Regions from separate parts of the Chitinophaga nivalis genome, predicted to be linked through region 2. Evidence: riboswitches for the same ligand, from Rfam matches in the RefSeq annotation. Region 2 holds a riboswitch; the other holds the start of a gene.

Region 1 (7,594 bases), 4.3 Mb from region 2:
GGCCCAATGTAACTACATCACAGCCATTGTCATACAGATCCTGCATGGCCTGTACTACTTCTTCTTTGGTTTCGCCCAATCCCAGCATAATGCCGCTTTTGGTACGCATACCACCTTCTTTCAGGCGGCGGATAACTTCCAGACTACGGTGATATTTGGCCTGTATCCTTACCTGTTTGGTCAAACGTTCTACCGTTTCCAGGTTATGGGATACGATTTCCGGAGCTACGTCGATAATACGCTGGAGATTTTCCCACTGACCACGGAAGTCCGGGATCAGGGTTTCCATGGTTGTTTCAGGGTTCAACGCCCTTACAGCCTTGATGGTATTGGCCCATACAATAGAACCACCGTCTTTCAGTTCATCCCTGTCAACGGAGGTAATGACCGCATGTTTTACTTTCATCAGGTAGATCGCTTCCGCCACCCGCTGTGGCTCATCGTGATCTACCGGCTCCGGCCGACCGGTAGCTACTGCACAGAAACCGCAGCTACGGGTACAGATGTTGCCCAGAATCATAAAAGTAGCGGTGCCGGCACCCCAGCACTCGCCCATATTGGGACAATTACCGCTTTCGCAGATCGTATGTAATTTATGGGTATCTACCAGGCTTCTAACCTGCTTATAGTTCTCTCCTATCGGTAACTTAACGCGCAGCCAGTCAGGCTTCTTCACTCTTGTGGCAGCCGGTTCGGCAGCTATAACGGGTAGTTCTTGCATCGTTTATTCCTTTCTTTTAAAAAGCAAAGTTAATACTTCTCTGCTATTTCCGGTTCCATCGCTTCCCGAATTGCAACCCGACATATGCATTAAAAAAGAACTGTTTATTGTTTTCGGTGATCATAATGGGTACCTTTTTCGTGTACATTTCCGCATTGATACCCACTTCCAGGGCACTTACCACCTCATTGAAGTGGGCCCAGTCGAAGCGCATCCCCACTTTGGCATGTAAGCCGGGGATCACGCTCAGTTCGCCCCATCCCCTGCCGAAACCACCGGAACCGGTAATTTCATTAAATTTCAGGAAGGGATTCTCCAAATCCGTAATATTCGGATCATATTTCATCGGCTCTGTATTGCCACCACTTCCTTTGTTAATCATCAGGTAATAAGGCTTCACCAGACCTACGGAGATACCGCCATAATAGATAGCGCTTACCTCCACCCCATTTTTATTGCCCTTTCCGCCGAGCAGGTAACGTTGGCCAACGCCCAGTTTCAGGGGGTAAAAATTGTTTTGTTTACCGAAAATATAAGGGCGGTCAGAAAAGAAACCGCCACTATTTCCTCCCTGCTGGCGGGTTTCCTTATGGTCCTTTTTCTCTGAGAACTCAAACTGGAAGTAATTTACCACCTTTCTGCTTTTACGATACCCCATTTCCGCAAAACCGCTCCATCCATCTGTATTCAGGCGGGCGCCAACCGAAAAATCACGCTGAAATACGTTCTCGCCTTCTTCCTGCTCCCGCAGGATGGCGATTTTTTTCAGCTTACGCTGCTCCTTTGCACTCTTATCGCGTGGTGATGTGTTAGTGGTTTGAGCTTGCAAACCACCGGCCAGTGTTGTTAGAAACAGGATTACGTATAATTTTTTCACAGTGATGGGCTATTATTATAATAAATAAACGCTTGAACAAAGGTATTGTTATGTTAATATTACAAACGTACCTAATTTTTTTTGAGTTTACCAACGCGGTTGATGACTGCGTTGTAGTTATCTTAAAAATACATTTATTTTACGGTCTCATTAAATATAACACGATGCAAACAGCTGAAATAATTTATACCGGGGAGTTACGGACAACCGCCACGCACCTGCAGTCGGGTACGGTCATAGAAACGGATGCACCGGTAGATAACAATGGGAAAGGAGAACGATTCTCCCCTACCGACCTGGTAGCCACCGCGCTGGGGTCTTGTATGCTCACCATTATGGGTATCAAAGCCCGGGAGAACAACTGGGCCATTGAAGGTACCAGATTAAGCATCCAAAAAATCATGGGTACAGAACCCCGCCGCATCACCGGTGTGAAAGTCGTATTCGATTTCCCTGCCGGACATAACCTGGGAGAAAAGGAAAGAACCATCCTGGAGCGGGCAGCCCATACCTGTCCGGTAGCCAAAAGTGTACATCCGGATATCCTGCAGGATGTTACCTTTAACTGGTAACCTGCCATCACCTGCAGCCACTATATTTCCGGGTAGCTTATCTGCGGATAGCTACCCGGAAATGTTTAATTTCTCCCGCTGATAATCTTCGCGCCGATGGCGCATTGTAAACACCGCTTCTCATCACAGTAATATTGTTTGAGCTGTAACAGCGCCTGTGACTCCAGTGCATTTTCCTGATGTACGCCCAGTTGCCGCCATCCTTTGGTAATCTTATTATTTTCTGCCGGTAGCTGCTGTAAAAAATGTAACGCCTTTTCCTGGTAGTATTTCAGGTTTTGCTGCTGTCCGTATAAAAACAACAGTGGCAATACCGTATTGATCAGAATACCATACACGGCCTGCCTGCCGGGACGCAGCGTTTTATCTACGGTATGTCCGAAACGGTAGTGAGTATGCCAGTAAGCGGAAGGCTGTACCAGGAATAACTGTTCCAGGGTGGTTACATCCGGTGCTTCCAGTATCCGGGAAAACAGGTGGGAGGTTTGCTGCAGCAAAGCGCCAAAGGTAGCCAGCCGGATGGTAGGAAAAGCGGCAGGCCGCAACCGCAGCCAGTTCCAGAGGTGACCGGCCATCGGTAGCAGACGGTATTTATGCTGCAGGTGCATAAATTCATGCTGTAACTGTAACGCATATACGTCAGCAAAATCTTCCTCCAGCATACCTGCCTGCCCAAACAACAACGCTTCTATGTGCAGCGATTGATGCCGGTAACGCATCAGCACCGGATAAGGCAGCGATTGTGCTACCTGCAGAAAAGGCAAGGCATTAACCGGCATGCCGAAACTTTGGGCCACCGCCCAGTAACAGACTTCTTCCCAGTTGTACTTATTCAGCAGCAGCCAGGCACGCAACGCATTCATCTTGCGTTCCCAGCGTTCTGCCAGCATGCGTTCCTTCCAGCTGAGCCACGTCAGCAGCGGCACCTGGGCTGCCCTGCCCGCGCAGGGAATAAATGCGGCGGAACGGCGCAACACTTCATACCGGTGCAGCAATAATTTGGGAATATATTGCTGCAGCTCCAGACAGGGCGCATTAACGGCTTCGCGCCCCGGCATATCATGCCGGAATACCACATGCAGGATAATCCGCTGGTATTGTTGCTGCTGATCGTGCCGGTGCCGGAACCAGTCAGACGTACGCAGGTGCAGCTCCACATGACCTACCCATAACGTGTGACTGATCCTGATTTTGGCCCCTGTAAAATCCGGGCCGTCATGATGATTGTGTAATCCGGGATAGATGATTTGTACAGGTTCTCCGTCGGTAGTAAAGAGATGCTCCTGCTGAAATAGACGAAACTCCCAGATATGCTGGAATAGCTCTTCGGTGAGCGGTGGGTTAACGCGCATAAAAGATATGGTTGGTAATAAAATACTATTAGCTAAAGATAATAAAACATCAATAGGCCAGAAAATAAAATCACGCTATGATTTGGAATTCTGATAAAAGTGATATTACCTTTGCACCCAGTTCTTATACATCACTTATCCAGAAAGGCGGAGGGACTTGGCCCTGCGATGCCTTAGCAACCTTTCCTGATTACATAATCAGGAAAAAGGTGCTAATTCCTGCCCCGGTGCAACCGGGGAAAGATAAGTTGGCAGAGATTATTCTTCAGAGATATACATATTCTTCGAGCTCTTCCAACACCAGGAAGAGCTTTTTTTTTGCTCTTCCCTCCCTCCTCACGGATTTGTGGTTGTTTAAGTTGATTTTTAATGATAAAGTTGCAGCAGATAATTGTGCATTCCGAGTATCATTAAAAAATAATTTAATAAGATGAAAACAGCTACACAACTGATTCATAGTATTCCGGTAGATGAATTGACAGGCGCCATTTCCGTGCCTATCTATCAAACGTCCACCTTTGTGCAGGAATCCCCGGGCATTAATAAAGGCTTCGAGTTTTCCCGGGCCAATAATCCTACGCGCAAAGTACTGGAAGAGTTGATCTGCAACCTGGAAGAAGGCTACGCCGGCTTTGCATTTGCCAGCGGTATGTCTGCTATTGATGCCGTATTAAAACTGCTGAAAACCGGCGACGAAATCATGGCTGTGGAAGATACCTACGGTGGCATCTTCCAGATCTTTACCCATATGTTTGAACGATTTGGTATCAAAGTAAACTTTGTAGATACCAGCAATACAGATAAAGTACTGGCGACCATCACCCCCAATACTAAAATCATCTGGCTGGAATCTCCTACCAATCCGACTTTACGCATATCTGATATCAAATCTATCAGTAAAATTGCCAAACAGCACAACATCCTGCTGGTGGTAGATAACACCTTCAGCACACCGTTACTGCAACAGCCACTCACACTGGGCGCCGACATTGTTATTCACAGTGCTTCCAAATACCTGGCCGGACACTGCGATGTAATAGCCGGACTGGTAGTGGTAAATGCCAAACCACTGGCTGATCAGATCCGCTACAACCAGAATATTTCCGGTAGCATCCTCAGTCCGTTTGAAGCATGGCTCACCATCCGCGGTATAGAAACCCTGTACCTGCGTCTGGAAAAACAATGCAGCAATGCCAGCGCCATCGCCAACTGGCTCGCCGCACACCCGGCTGTGGATAAAGTATATTATCCGGGTCTGGCCACACATAAGAATCATCACATCGCCCGCAAACAACAAAAAAATTACGGCGGCCTGGTGAGCTTCTCCCTTAAAAGTGACAGTATCAAAAATGCCATCCGCATTGTAAATGCTACCAAGCTGTTTAAACTCGCGGAAAGCTTTGGCGGTGTAAAAAGTATGCTGGATCATCCGGCTACCATGACACATCGCAACATCCCGGAAGAATTCCGGAAAAAAACAGGTCTGCAGGACTCCTGCATCCGTTTGTCTGTAGGCATTGAAGATGCCGATGACCTGATCAACGACCTGAAACAAGCCCTGGATAAGTTAAATCATCCTGCTGGTAAACAAATCACTGTTTTACAATAAAGCAGTGCCCGGCTTTTGACTGCCGCGAACAGGCTTCCCGCCTCTTCCTGCACCGTTGAAAGTCTAAAGCGCACAGCACATCGCTCTCTGCCCGGCACTGCCTCAATTTTAGTTTTTTAAAGTATGGAAAACAAAATCATCAATTTAGGTATTTTCGGATTCGGTGTCGTAGGACAAGGCCTGTACGAAGTTTTGAACAGAACAAAAGGTATTAATGCACGTATCAAAAAGATCTGTATTAAAGACCCGAACAAATCAAGACCAATCGACAGCAGCTATTTTACGACCGATAAAAATGAAATACTGGAAGATCCTAGCATTGACGTGGTAGTAGAGCTGATCAACGAAACGGAAGCGGCTTTCGACATCGTCAGCACAGCCCTCCGTAACGGTAAAGCTGTGGTGAGCGCCAGCAAACGTATGATTGCTGAAAACCTGCCGGCACTGTACCAGCTGCAAAGCGAAAATAAAGTACCATTCCTGTATGAAGCGTCCAGCTGCGCCAGTATTCCTATTATCCGCAACCTGGAAGAATATTACGATAATGACCTGCTCAATGCCGTAGAAGGTATCTGTAACGGCTCTACGAATTATATCCTCACTAAAATATTTGAGGAAAACCTCAGCTTTGAAACAGCCCTGCAACAGGCGCAGGAACTGGGCTTCGCTGAAACCGATCCTACCCTGGATATAGAAGGATATGATCCTAAATTCAAAATCGTTATCCTCCTCCTCCACGCATTCGGTACCTTTGTAAAACCGGACGATGTATTCAACTTCGGTATTCATCACCTGAATGACTTCGATATCCAGTTTGCCAGACAACGTAACTGTACCATCAAGCTGATCGGCCATTGCCGCCGGCAGAACGGCAGCGTGTTTGCCTATGTATTGCCACACCTGGTAAAAGAACACAACCTGCTGTACGATGTATACAATGAATACAATGGCATCCTGCTGGAAAGTGCCTTCACCGACAAACAATTCTTTGTAGGCAAGGGCGCCGGCGGTACTGCTACCGGCAGCGCAGTCCTGTCAGATATCTCCGCCCTCTTGTACAACTACCGTTACGAGTATAAAAAAATCAAACAAAACAACCAGCCGACCTTCACCAATGATGTGAAACTGAAAGTATACCTGCGCTACAAAACACCTGATCAGGTAGATCTGACCGAGTTTTTCAACATCTCAGAAAAATATGAATCATCAGAATGGCGCTATGTAGTAGGTACCATCAATCTGCAGAAACTGCGGGAAAACAACTGGTTAAAAAATAAAGATGTTAATCTGCTGATCCTGGAATAGGTCGCAGCAAAAACCAACCAACCCTATTTGTACCTTCGGGTACAACCAACCAAAAGTACGGCGCAGTTTTCTGCGCCGTTTTTTATATCTTATATCCTGCCGATAAGTGCTTAATTACGGAATGCCGCCAGTTCTTCCACCACGCGGCTCACCGGCAATCCCATCACATTATAGAAACAACCGTGAATGCTGTCGATACCCACTGCCCCGATCCATTCCTGAATCGCATAGGCGCCGGCTTTATCGAACGGTTGATAATGATCTACATAATAGACCACCTGCTCCTGCGTAAGGGGTTTAAAATGTACGGTAGTCGTTTTGGAAAAAGCCGTTTCTCTGCCGGTATGCTGTATCACCACACCGGTAATCACCTGATGTTCGCGGCCACTCAGCAACGAAAGAATACGGATGGCATCTTCGCGGTCTTTCGGTTTGCCGATAATGGTATCATCCAGCACCACCACAGTATCCGCCGCAATGATAATATCAGTAGGTCCGCAAAGTGCGGATACCGCTACGGCCTTCTGCCGGGCAATATGCACCGGAATATCCGCAATGGCCAGTTCCGGCGGAAAGGTTTCTGCTGTTTCAATCACCCTTACTTCAAAAGGAATACCTGCCTGCTCCAGCAGCTGCTTTCTCCGCGGCGACTGTGAGGCCAGGATAATCCGTGCTTCTGTATACATCTACAAAAAGATTTTAAAAAAGATCATCGATAAAATACCTGTCAGCATCACCACTTTTACCAGTGAACTTACTTTATGGTAATGTTCCGGCAGGTGCGCTTTTTTCAGTTGCATATAAACGTATATGCATGGCAGTTGTACCAGCAACACCAGGTAAACGATAGCGGCATACCAGCCAAAGGTTGCTACCTTTATTTCTACCAGCAGAATGGTTACCAGCAGTACCAGTAATAATATATTGCAGAGCCGCTTGGCTGCCAGTACGCCCCAGGCAATGGGCAAGGTGCGGCAACCGTCTTTACTGTCGCCCATCATGTCTTCCAGGTCTTTTACGATCTCCCGTATCATGGAAATAACAAAAGCAAAGAGCGCATACACGCCAATAATCTGGATCAGCTTTCTGCCCGTGTCGGACATGATAGCAGCAAAACTTTCGTAGATCTGCTTCTCATAGAAACCCACTACCACTACC
Region 2 (7,594 bases):
GGAACCGGATGTATTCCCAGTTACCGCTCTGATCGCCGCTCCACACGGTAGCATACCGCTGTGTACCTGCCCAGCCGGCCACACACCATACAAAGCCGCGGGCATCTGCATTTTGTTCAATGCCGTTAAATGCAGCACGGGTACCATCCAGGCCCCATTTATAGCCAGGGCCTACCCAGGCTACATCCAGTTTCATACAGCGGGTACCGAAACGACCTACTTCGTCTTTTATTTTTTCCACCCCGTTTTCTGTCCACAGGCCAGTATAAAAACCCAGCTGGTGCAAGCGCTGTACCACAGTATCCAGCCCCTGATAACCGCAGCCATAGCCATCATTCGGCAATATCCAGCCACCCGGCATATTTTTCTCCCGGTATACCTGTGCAATTTTGCTGATTACATCGCCGGTTACACCTTTTTTATTGTAACAGTCCGCGTCGCCAAATTCCAGGCCCCAACGGGGTACCATAAAAGGCCGGCCGGTAACATGCGTATATTGTTCCAGCACTGCTTTTAAACCAGGACCGTAAAAGTAGTAAGCATCGTATTCGTGGCCTTCATGCTGCAACAGTACCGTATCTTTAAAAGCATAGCTGCCTTTGTTGAAGGTGTTCCGGAAGATGCCGTATCCGGCTGTACTCACAAAGAACGGCGCCGGATTGGAAGTGGTGTTGGCGCCCCAGTTGCCGAAATTATTGCGGATGTTCACGGTGCTGTCGCGGTGCGAGAAGTTACCATTCTGCATACCACCGCCATAGAAATAATCCGTTGCTCCCCGACGCAGTGATTCCGTGGCCTGTTCTCCCAGGCTAATAGGAGCCGTTTCTTCCATAATCAGTTTACCGGTTTTATCGTACATGGCTATACGAAACGGTGCTTTCTGTATCTGCAGGGTCACCTTCGCAGTATTGACTTCATAATAGCTTTTTTTATCTTTCAGCTGGTATTTTACCGGCTGATCGCCATTCCATACCACCATCCCCTTGTCGGTAGCTTCCTCAAAGCGGCCATCGGAGCTGACCTGCAGGCGGAAGATATCTGCCGCCACCCAATGCAGCTGTACAAAGGCATTACCGAGGGTAAACTGCAGCTTACCCGGCAACTGTTTTAATTGCTGAATACCGGTCAGTGGTACTGTTTTCAGGAGCAGGTGGGTAGCCAGTGTATTATTAGCGATATTACCATCCTGCGGCAACAGGGCTGTTACCTGCAGCGGCCAGATACCTTTGCTTTCCAGGTTAGCCGTTTCCAGCAGCACATCGCGGATAGCATAGGGCTGTAGCGGCTCCCGGTCGAAAGGCACTGTGATCGTTTTGACAGCAGCACCATATCCCAGGGTGTATTGCACCTGCACGGGTGCTGCCACCGGTTCGGTACCCAGGTTGGTCACCCGGATGGTGATGGGTTCCTTTGCCGAAAATTTATCTTTTCCGTTGAGCGGTGTCACTACGTTGGTGATAGCGATATCGCGCGGAAATACCTGTTCATAGGTGGCCAGGAATATTTTTCCGTGGAGGGTACCTTTCTGATCTTTCACCACATTACCTGTGCCTTCATCAAAAGTATAATAGTGCAACAGGTGGGCATATTCCGGATCCTGTGCATTGACCGCCTTAAAGGCCAGCCGGGCAATGGTTTCCGGGGATAACATTTTATCCCACATCCGCAGCTCATCTACCGTAGCGTTGAGGGTACCGAAACCATCGGCATCCAGTCCGATCTGGGTGAGTGGCAACGGAATACTTTTATCGATGCGCTGTACAAACTTACCATCTACATAGAGGGAGGTGTGCGCCGTATCTGCCACGAGGGCAATATGTGTTAACTTCCCTACCGGCAGTTCATAATCAAAAAATACATCAAACTGTCCTTTTTTGGTCAGCCCGATTTTATTGGTATTATTATACTGCTCTATCCGGATGCCGGATTCGTAATCGCCAGCAGTCAGCAAGGTAGCGTAGGTGGTTACTTTGTTGCGGCTCACCAGGCACTCCACAGTATAAGGTGGCGGCACATCTTTCCCATTCAGTTCCACAAAGTTACTGGCGCCGTTAAAGCGTAGCCGGTGCTGTGCGGAAACGTCAGCAGCGGTGATCGTCAGCAGGGCGCATAAAAGCCCTCCCAACACCAGGAGGTGTAATGGAATTCTTCTCATTGTTCACTTTTAATTAACAGAACGTTAAAATTACTGATCAGAATTGAGATTTCCGCTATAAATTGTAACCACATTAAATTTCAGGATATGGAATTCCTCAAAACATACCGCAGCATGTTCTGGTTGCTGGGGGGTATTATCGCAGGCAGTATAGCCGGTGTATTAGCTGGCGACCAGGTAGTCATATTTAAGCCCATAGGCGATATTTTCCTGAATCTCTTGTTTACCGCCATCATACCACTGGTATTTTTTGCCATCTCCTCCGCTATTGCACATATTGATGCCTCCAATAAACTGGGGCGTGTATTGGGCGTCATGTCGCTCGTATTTCTCAGCACCATCCTGATTTCCGGCTTTCTTACCATCGTAGCCGTGTGGATTTTTCCGATCCATCAGCCCGTAACGTTGAGCAAGGCAGCAGACCTGGGCTCATCCGGTAACTTCGGGGAACAGCTCACACAGCTTCTTACAGTGAGTGAGTTTTATGAGCTGCTCTCCCGTAAAAAGATGTTGCCGTTTATTATTTTCTCGGTGCTCATTGGACTGGCAGCGATGCGTTCCGGTGAGCGGGGTGTTGCCTTCCGGCAGTTTTTGTATGCCGGCAATGAAGTGATGAAAGACCTGCTCACCCTCATTATGAAAGTAGCGCCGCTGGGCCTGGGCGCCTACTTTGCCTATCAGGTAGGCACAGTAGGGCCGCAGCTGTTTGGTACCTATGCCCAGTCGCTGGGCCTCTACTATGGTTTTGGCATATTTTATTTTGTGGTTGGTTTTAGTTTTTACGCTTTTGTGGCCGGTGGTACCACCGGTATTAAAATATTCTGGAAAAACAACATTCTTCCTACTCTCACTGCTGTGGGTACCGGCAGTAGTATTGCCACTATTCCTGCCAACCTGGAAGCCGTTGCCCGGATGGGTGTACCGGCCAATATAGGCAATGTGGTGGTACCTCTGGGTGCCTCGCTGCATAAAGATGGCTCCAGTATTTCTTCCATCATCAAGATGGCCGTTGTATTCGGCATGTTCGGCAAGGGCTTCGACAGTCCGGAGATCATCTTCATGGCACTGGGTGTTACGGTACTGGCAAGCATTGTAGAAGGTGGTATTCCCAATGGTGGTTATGCAGGGGAAATGCTTGTTATGAGCGTATATGGGTTCCCGATAGAAGCCCTTCCCCCACTGATGATTATTGGTACCCTGGTAGATCCGCTGGCAACGATACTGAATGCCACGGGCGACAACGTTTGTGCTATGCTGACAGCGCGTTTTCTACCAAAGCAGGTACCGGCAACCGCTTAAATGCCTGTTCCAGATCGGCCAGCAGATCCGCTTTTTCTTCCAGTCCTACGGACAGGCGGATCAGGCTATCGCTTACACCGGCGGCTCTTCTTTTCTCTGCCGGAATAGATTTATGGGTCATTTCAGCGGGATGGCACAACAGGCTTTTAATCCCACCCAGGCTTTCCGCCAGTTTAAAATATTGGGTAGATGTTACAAATGCAGTGGCTGCAGCAGCAGTATTTTCTTTTAAGGTAAAAGAGATAATCCCCCCAAACCCTTTACTCTGGCGTTTTGCCAGCTCATGTCCCGGATGGGAAGGTAATCCCGGATAGTATACTTTATCTACGGCCGGATGTTCTGCCAGGTATTCCGCAATGGCCTGTGCATTGATGCCATGTTGTTTTACGCGCAGGTGCAAGGTTTCGAGGCCACGTATGAGGAGGAAACTATCGAATGGAGACAGGATCGCGCCACAGGCATTCTGATAGAATTTTATTTCAGCGGCCAGTTGTTCCGTTTTGGCAATCACCACACCGGCAATGAGGTCGCTGTGACCGCCGAGGTATTTGGTGGCGCTGTGGATGACCAGGTCAGCACCCAGTTCCAGCGGCTTTTGCAGTACCGGGGAGGCGAAGGTATTGTCCACACAAAGCAAACAGTTGTGTGCTTTGGCGATGCGCGCAATGGCGGCGATGTCTGATATTTTCAGCGTTGGGTTGGTGGGCGTTTCCAGCCATATGAGCCGGGTCGCCGGTGTAATGGCGTTGAATACGGCCTGTGTGTCTGCTGTATCTACATAGGTTACTTTGATACCGAATTTCTCATATACTTTATGAAACAGGCGGAATGCGCCGCCATAAATATCATCTACAGCTACAATTTCATCGCCGGATTGCAGGAGCTTAATGATGGCATCGATGGCCGCCAGGCCGCTGGCAAAGGCAGATGCAGCCGCGCCTCCTTCCAGTTGTGCAATTATTTTTTCCGCGGCTTCCCGGGTAGGATTATTGGAGCGGGCATAGTCGTATCCTTTATTAACACCGGGTGCTTCCTGCACAAAGGTGGATGTCTGGTAGATAGGAACAGCGATAGCGCCTGTTTGCGGGTCTACGGGGATAGCATGAATCAGTTCTGTGATAGTACTCATCTTTGTTGGATTTTTAGTTTGATGAAAATTTGATTAAACATTGTCCGGTAAATGGAGCCTATCAGAAAAGCGGGGCATAGTGCTGCGACAGCAGGTGAGTTATCGGCCCGGTATCACCGGGCACAAAAAAACTCATCCGGGAGCCAGATGAGTTTTAATTATGTTGATAATAAGCTAATATAAAACTTTTGATCTGACTTATCTTTCCTGAATCTGTTGATCAGGATGGATGCAGCACCTTTCATCACTTGCGTGATGAAGGTTGCTAAGGTATCGTCGGGCCATTTCCCTCCTCCTTTCTTGATAAGCTATTTAAAGAACTGACGCAAAGATAGAACAGAAAATTTAATTACCAAATTATTTTCCTACAAATTTAGTAGACTATTGTTTTTCCAGGGTTAAACGGATGCCTTCTTCGTAGGAAACCGGTTGTATCCCGAAATGTTGTTCAAACTTGGTGGAGTTGAAGATATAAGGTTCATTATTCTGGTACAGCATTTCTTTCAGTTCCCGGATGGTGGTATCAAAAAGGCCGGCCACCGACAACATAAAGCCTCCCAGTTTATTATATTTAGGAGCTACTCCCATCTGCTGTGCAATCATTTGTATATATCCTCTGCCATCCGGCGCCGGGTTGGCAGTAGGCAGGTGCCATACCTGGTTCCAGGCGTTATCATCCTGCGCCAGCAGGTACAAACCTTTTCCGGCATCCGGTGTAAAGGTATAGCTGTGCGTAACATCATCTTTCCCCAACCACATGGCGGTACTCCCTTTTTTGAATTTTTCGATGATCAGTAAATTCAGGAAGCCTGTTTTCTCCGCGCCGGGGCCGTAGAAGTCGGCCGAACGGGCAATCATCGCAGTCAGGTTACCGGCTTTTGTTTCTTCCATCAGGCGGGTGGCAATGGCGGCCCGGATCTCCCCTTTTTTGCTGACCGGATGATAAGGCGTATCTTCTTTCATGGGACCTTTGACTAACCCATAGGAATATACGTTATCAAAAAAGATCAGCCGGGCATTGGCCTCCTTACAGGCATTGATGACGTTGGTCATGATCACCGGCCAGGTGGTAGTCCACACTTTCTTATCGTATTTAAGACCGGCAGTGAGGAATACGACTGCGCTGCCGGCAACGGCTTTTTTCATTTGAGCATAGTCGGTAATATCTGCTGCCACCAGATCGGTGATACCGGCGATGGCTTTAGGCGTGCGGCTGACAAGACGTACCCGTTTACCATTTTTCACCAGCTCCTGTGCCAGTTCATTTGCAATAATACCACCAGCTCCAAGGATGGTATACAGGGGTTGTTGGATTGACTCAAACATAATACGACAATTGTTACCCGAAGTGAAGACGAAACAAACCAGCCGATATTGTATACTTTATCAAGGATCGAGCGGATCGCGGGCATCGGCCTGTAAACAGCGGATATCCGGCACAAAGCTGATGAAAAACAATTCACCTTGTTGGATGTCTGCCGCCGGCAGGTAGCCCAGTTCTTCCTGGCTGCGTTGTTCAAACATCCGGCTGGTCACATAGCTGAGATGCAGGGCATCTGACACGCACATCATTCTTTTATCAACCGGTATACCGCTGCGCCACGCGATGCGGGCGGCATTCCGCACATTGGTAGTGGTATGTCGTGCATAAGGCTCCAGGATAACGGCAGCAGCCGGTACTTTCAGCTCATTGACCAGGTATTTCTTCATTTCCACCGCTTCTGCATAAGGCGTACCAAAGGGATGTACATGTCCGCCGGATACTATGATGCCCGGCGCCATACCTTTCCGGAACATATCAGCGCCCATCCGGCAGCGGTTCTTGCAGGCTTCGCTGATAGGTGCGTTATCCGATGGGCCGGCGCCTAAAATCAGGAGGGCCGAATAGGTATATTTATTCCAGTCGATGCTTTTCAGGTGCGTGTAGGCTTCCTGGTTAGTCGCCATTAAAGGTTCATAACGTGCCGCTTCATCATGTTTATTCAGCAGCAACAGGCCCAGTGCCAGGTCCAGCGAAGGACGGAAGAAGAGCTGCTGCGAACGGTTGTCTTTTTTCAGCTGCTGCAGCAACTGGGCTACGGCCTGTTTATAAGCCGGTGCTTTTACATACCAGGCAGCCGAATCTATTTTAGGATAACGGAAGCCCTCGTTTGTCGTATAGGCATTGATGATATAGCTGACGCCTTTCCCGGCATCTTCACATGCCCGGGCCAGTAAGGCTTCATCCGTAAAGCCGGCATACAGCTGAAACAAGCCACTGCTCCGCATTTGCTGCAGCAGTGCTTTCATTTCCGCCGGATGTGTAAGCCATAAACGAGCGAAACTTTCCGTTACCTGATGCTGCACCTGCGGGGAAAATACAAACGGGCTGGTGAGGGAGCTCACTTCCGCTCCGGTAACGGCCCCGGATATACGTTGCCGGTATTGCTCTCCTATCCGTTTCAGCGTAGTATCCGCTGCCACAGCCTTTTTCACGGCCGGCAGCTGTTCCAGTAAAGTAAACAGGTAAAAGTTTTTATCCTGTAAAACATGCCGGCTGTTTAAAAATTTATAATGCCGGTCCGGTGTGGCCGATTGACCTGCTACATAGGGCAAATACAGGAATAGTAAGGCTCCCAGGACGATATACTTCTTCAGACTATACATCAATGAATTATAAATGATTTCAAAAAACAAATTACAAAAACCTTTTTTCAATCTTTTATCCTTCAAAAAATTTAAATTTCTCATAATACATTTATAACTGTTATGTATATCTGACTTATTCCAAAATACATACCTATAGATCGTTTTCACATTGTTAATCAATTTGTTAACACGTCCGAATTAAAGTGCAAATCACTTAATTTCACTCCAGTCAAACGCGGTAGCAAACGCAACCGAGAACAGCCAACATTCCAATTACGTGTGACAATGTCTAAGATCTACGAAAGAAAAACCTTTGTGCGTTATGCCGCTCTGATATCAATGGTCATTATCCTCATGACATTTTTCATGATCATTTTTCTGAG

Evidence for each region. A riboswitch is a leader RNA that binds a small molecule or an ion and turns the genes downstream of it on or off. The one in region 2 is predicted to bind S-adenosylmethionine.
Region 1: linked by a shared signal. The riboswitch ahead of OL444_RS09390 (trans-sulfuration enzyme family protein) and the one ahead of OL444_RS24220 (trans-sulfuration enzyme family protein) in region 2 are both predicted to bind S-adenosylmethionine.

What each region holds. Positions count from the first base shown of each region.
Region 1 covers NZ_JAPDNR010000001.1:2,272,209-2,279,802, reverse strand. The annotation lists gene lipA (lipoyl synthase) at 1-721, opposite strand, end outside; gene OL444_RS09405 (hypothetical protein) at 765-1,598, opposite strand; gene OL444_RS09400 (OsmC family protein) at 1,763-2,170, shown strand; gene OL444_RS09395 (DUF2851 family protein) at 2,236-3,522, opposite strand; SAM riboswitch class I at 3,655-3,772, shown strand; gene OL444_RS09390 (trans-sulfuration enzyme family protein) at 3,953-5,131, shown strand; gene OL444_RS09385 (homoserine dehydrogenase) at 5,255-6,436, shown strand; gene OL444_RS09380 (Maf family nucleotide pyrophosphatase) at 6,547-7,122, opposite strand; gene OL444_RS09375 (geranylgeranylglycerol-phosphate geranylgeranyltransferase) at 7,123-7,594, opposite strand, start outside.
Region 2 covers NZ_JAPDNR010000001.1:6,575,897-6,583,490, forward strand. The annotation lists gene OL444_RS24210 (TIM-barrel domain-containing protein) at 1-2,155, opposite strand, end outside; gene OL444_RS24215 (dicarboxylate/amino acid:cation symporter) at 2,243-3,454, shown strand; gene OL444_RS24220 (trans-sulfuration enzyme family protein) at 3,405-4,583, opposite strand; SAM riboswitch class I at 4,779-4,893, opposite strand; gene OL444_RS24225 (NAD-dependent epimerase/dehydratase family protein) at 4,965-5,909, opposite strand; gene OL444_RS24230 (YdcF family protein) at 5,970-7,229, opposite strand; gene OL444_RS24235 (ATP-binding protein) at 7,497-7,594, shown strand, end outside.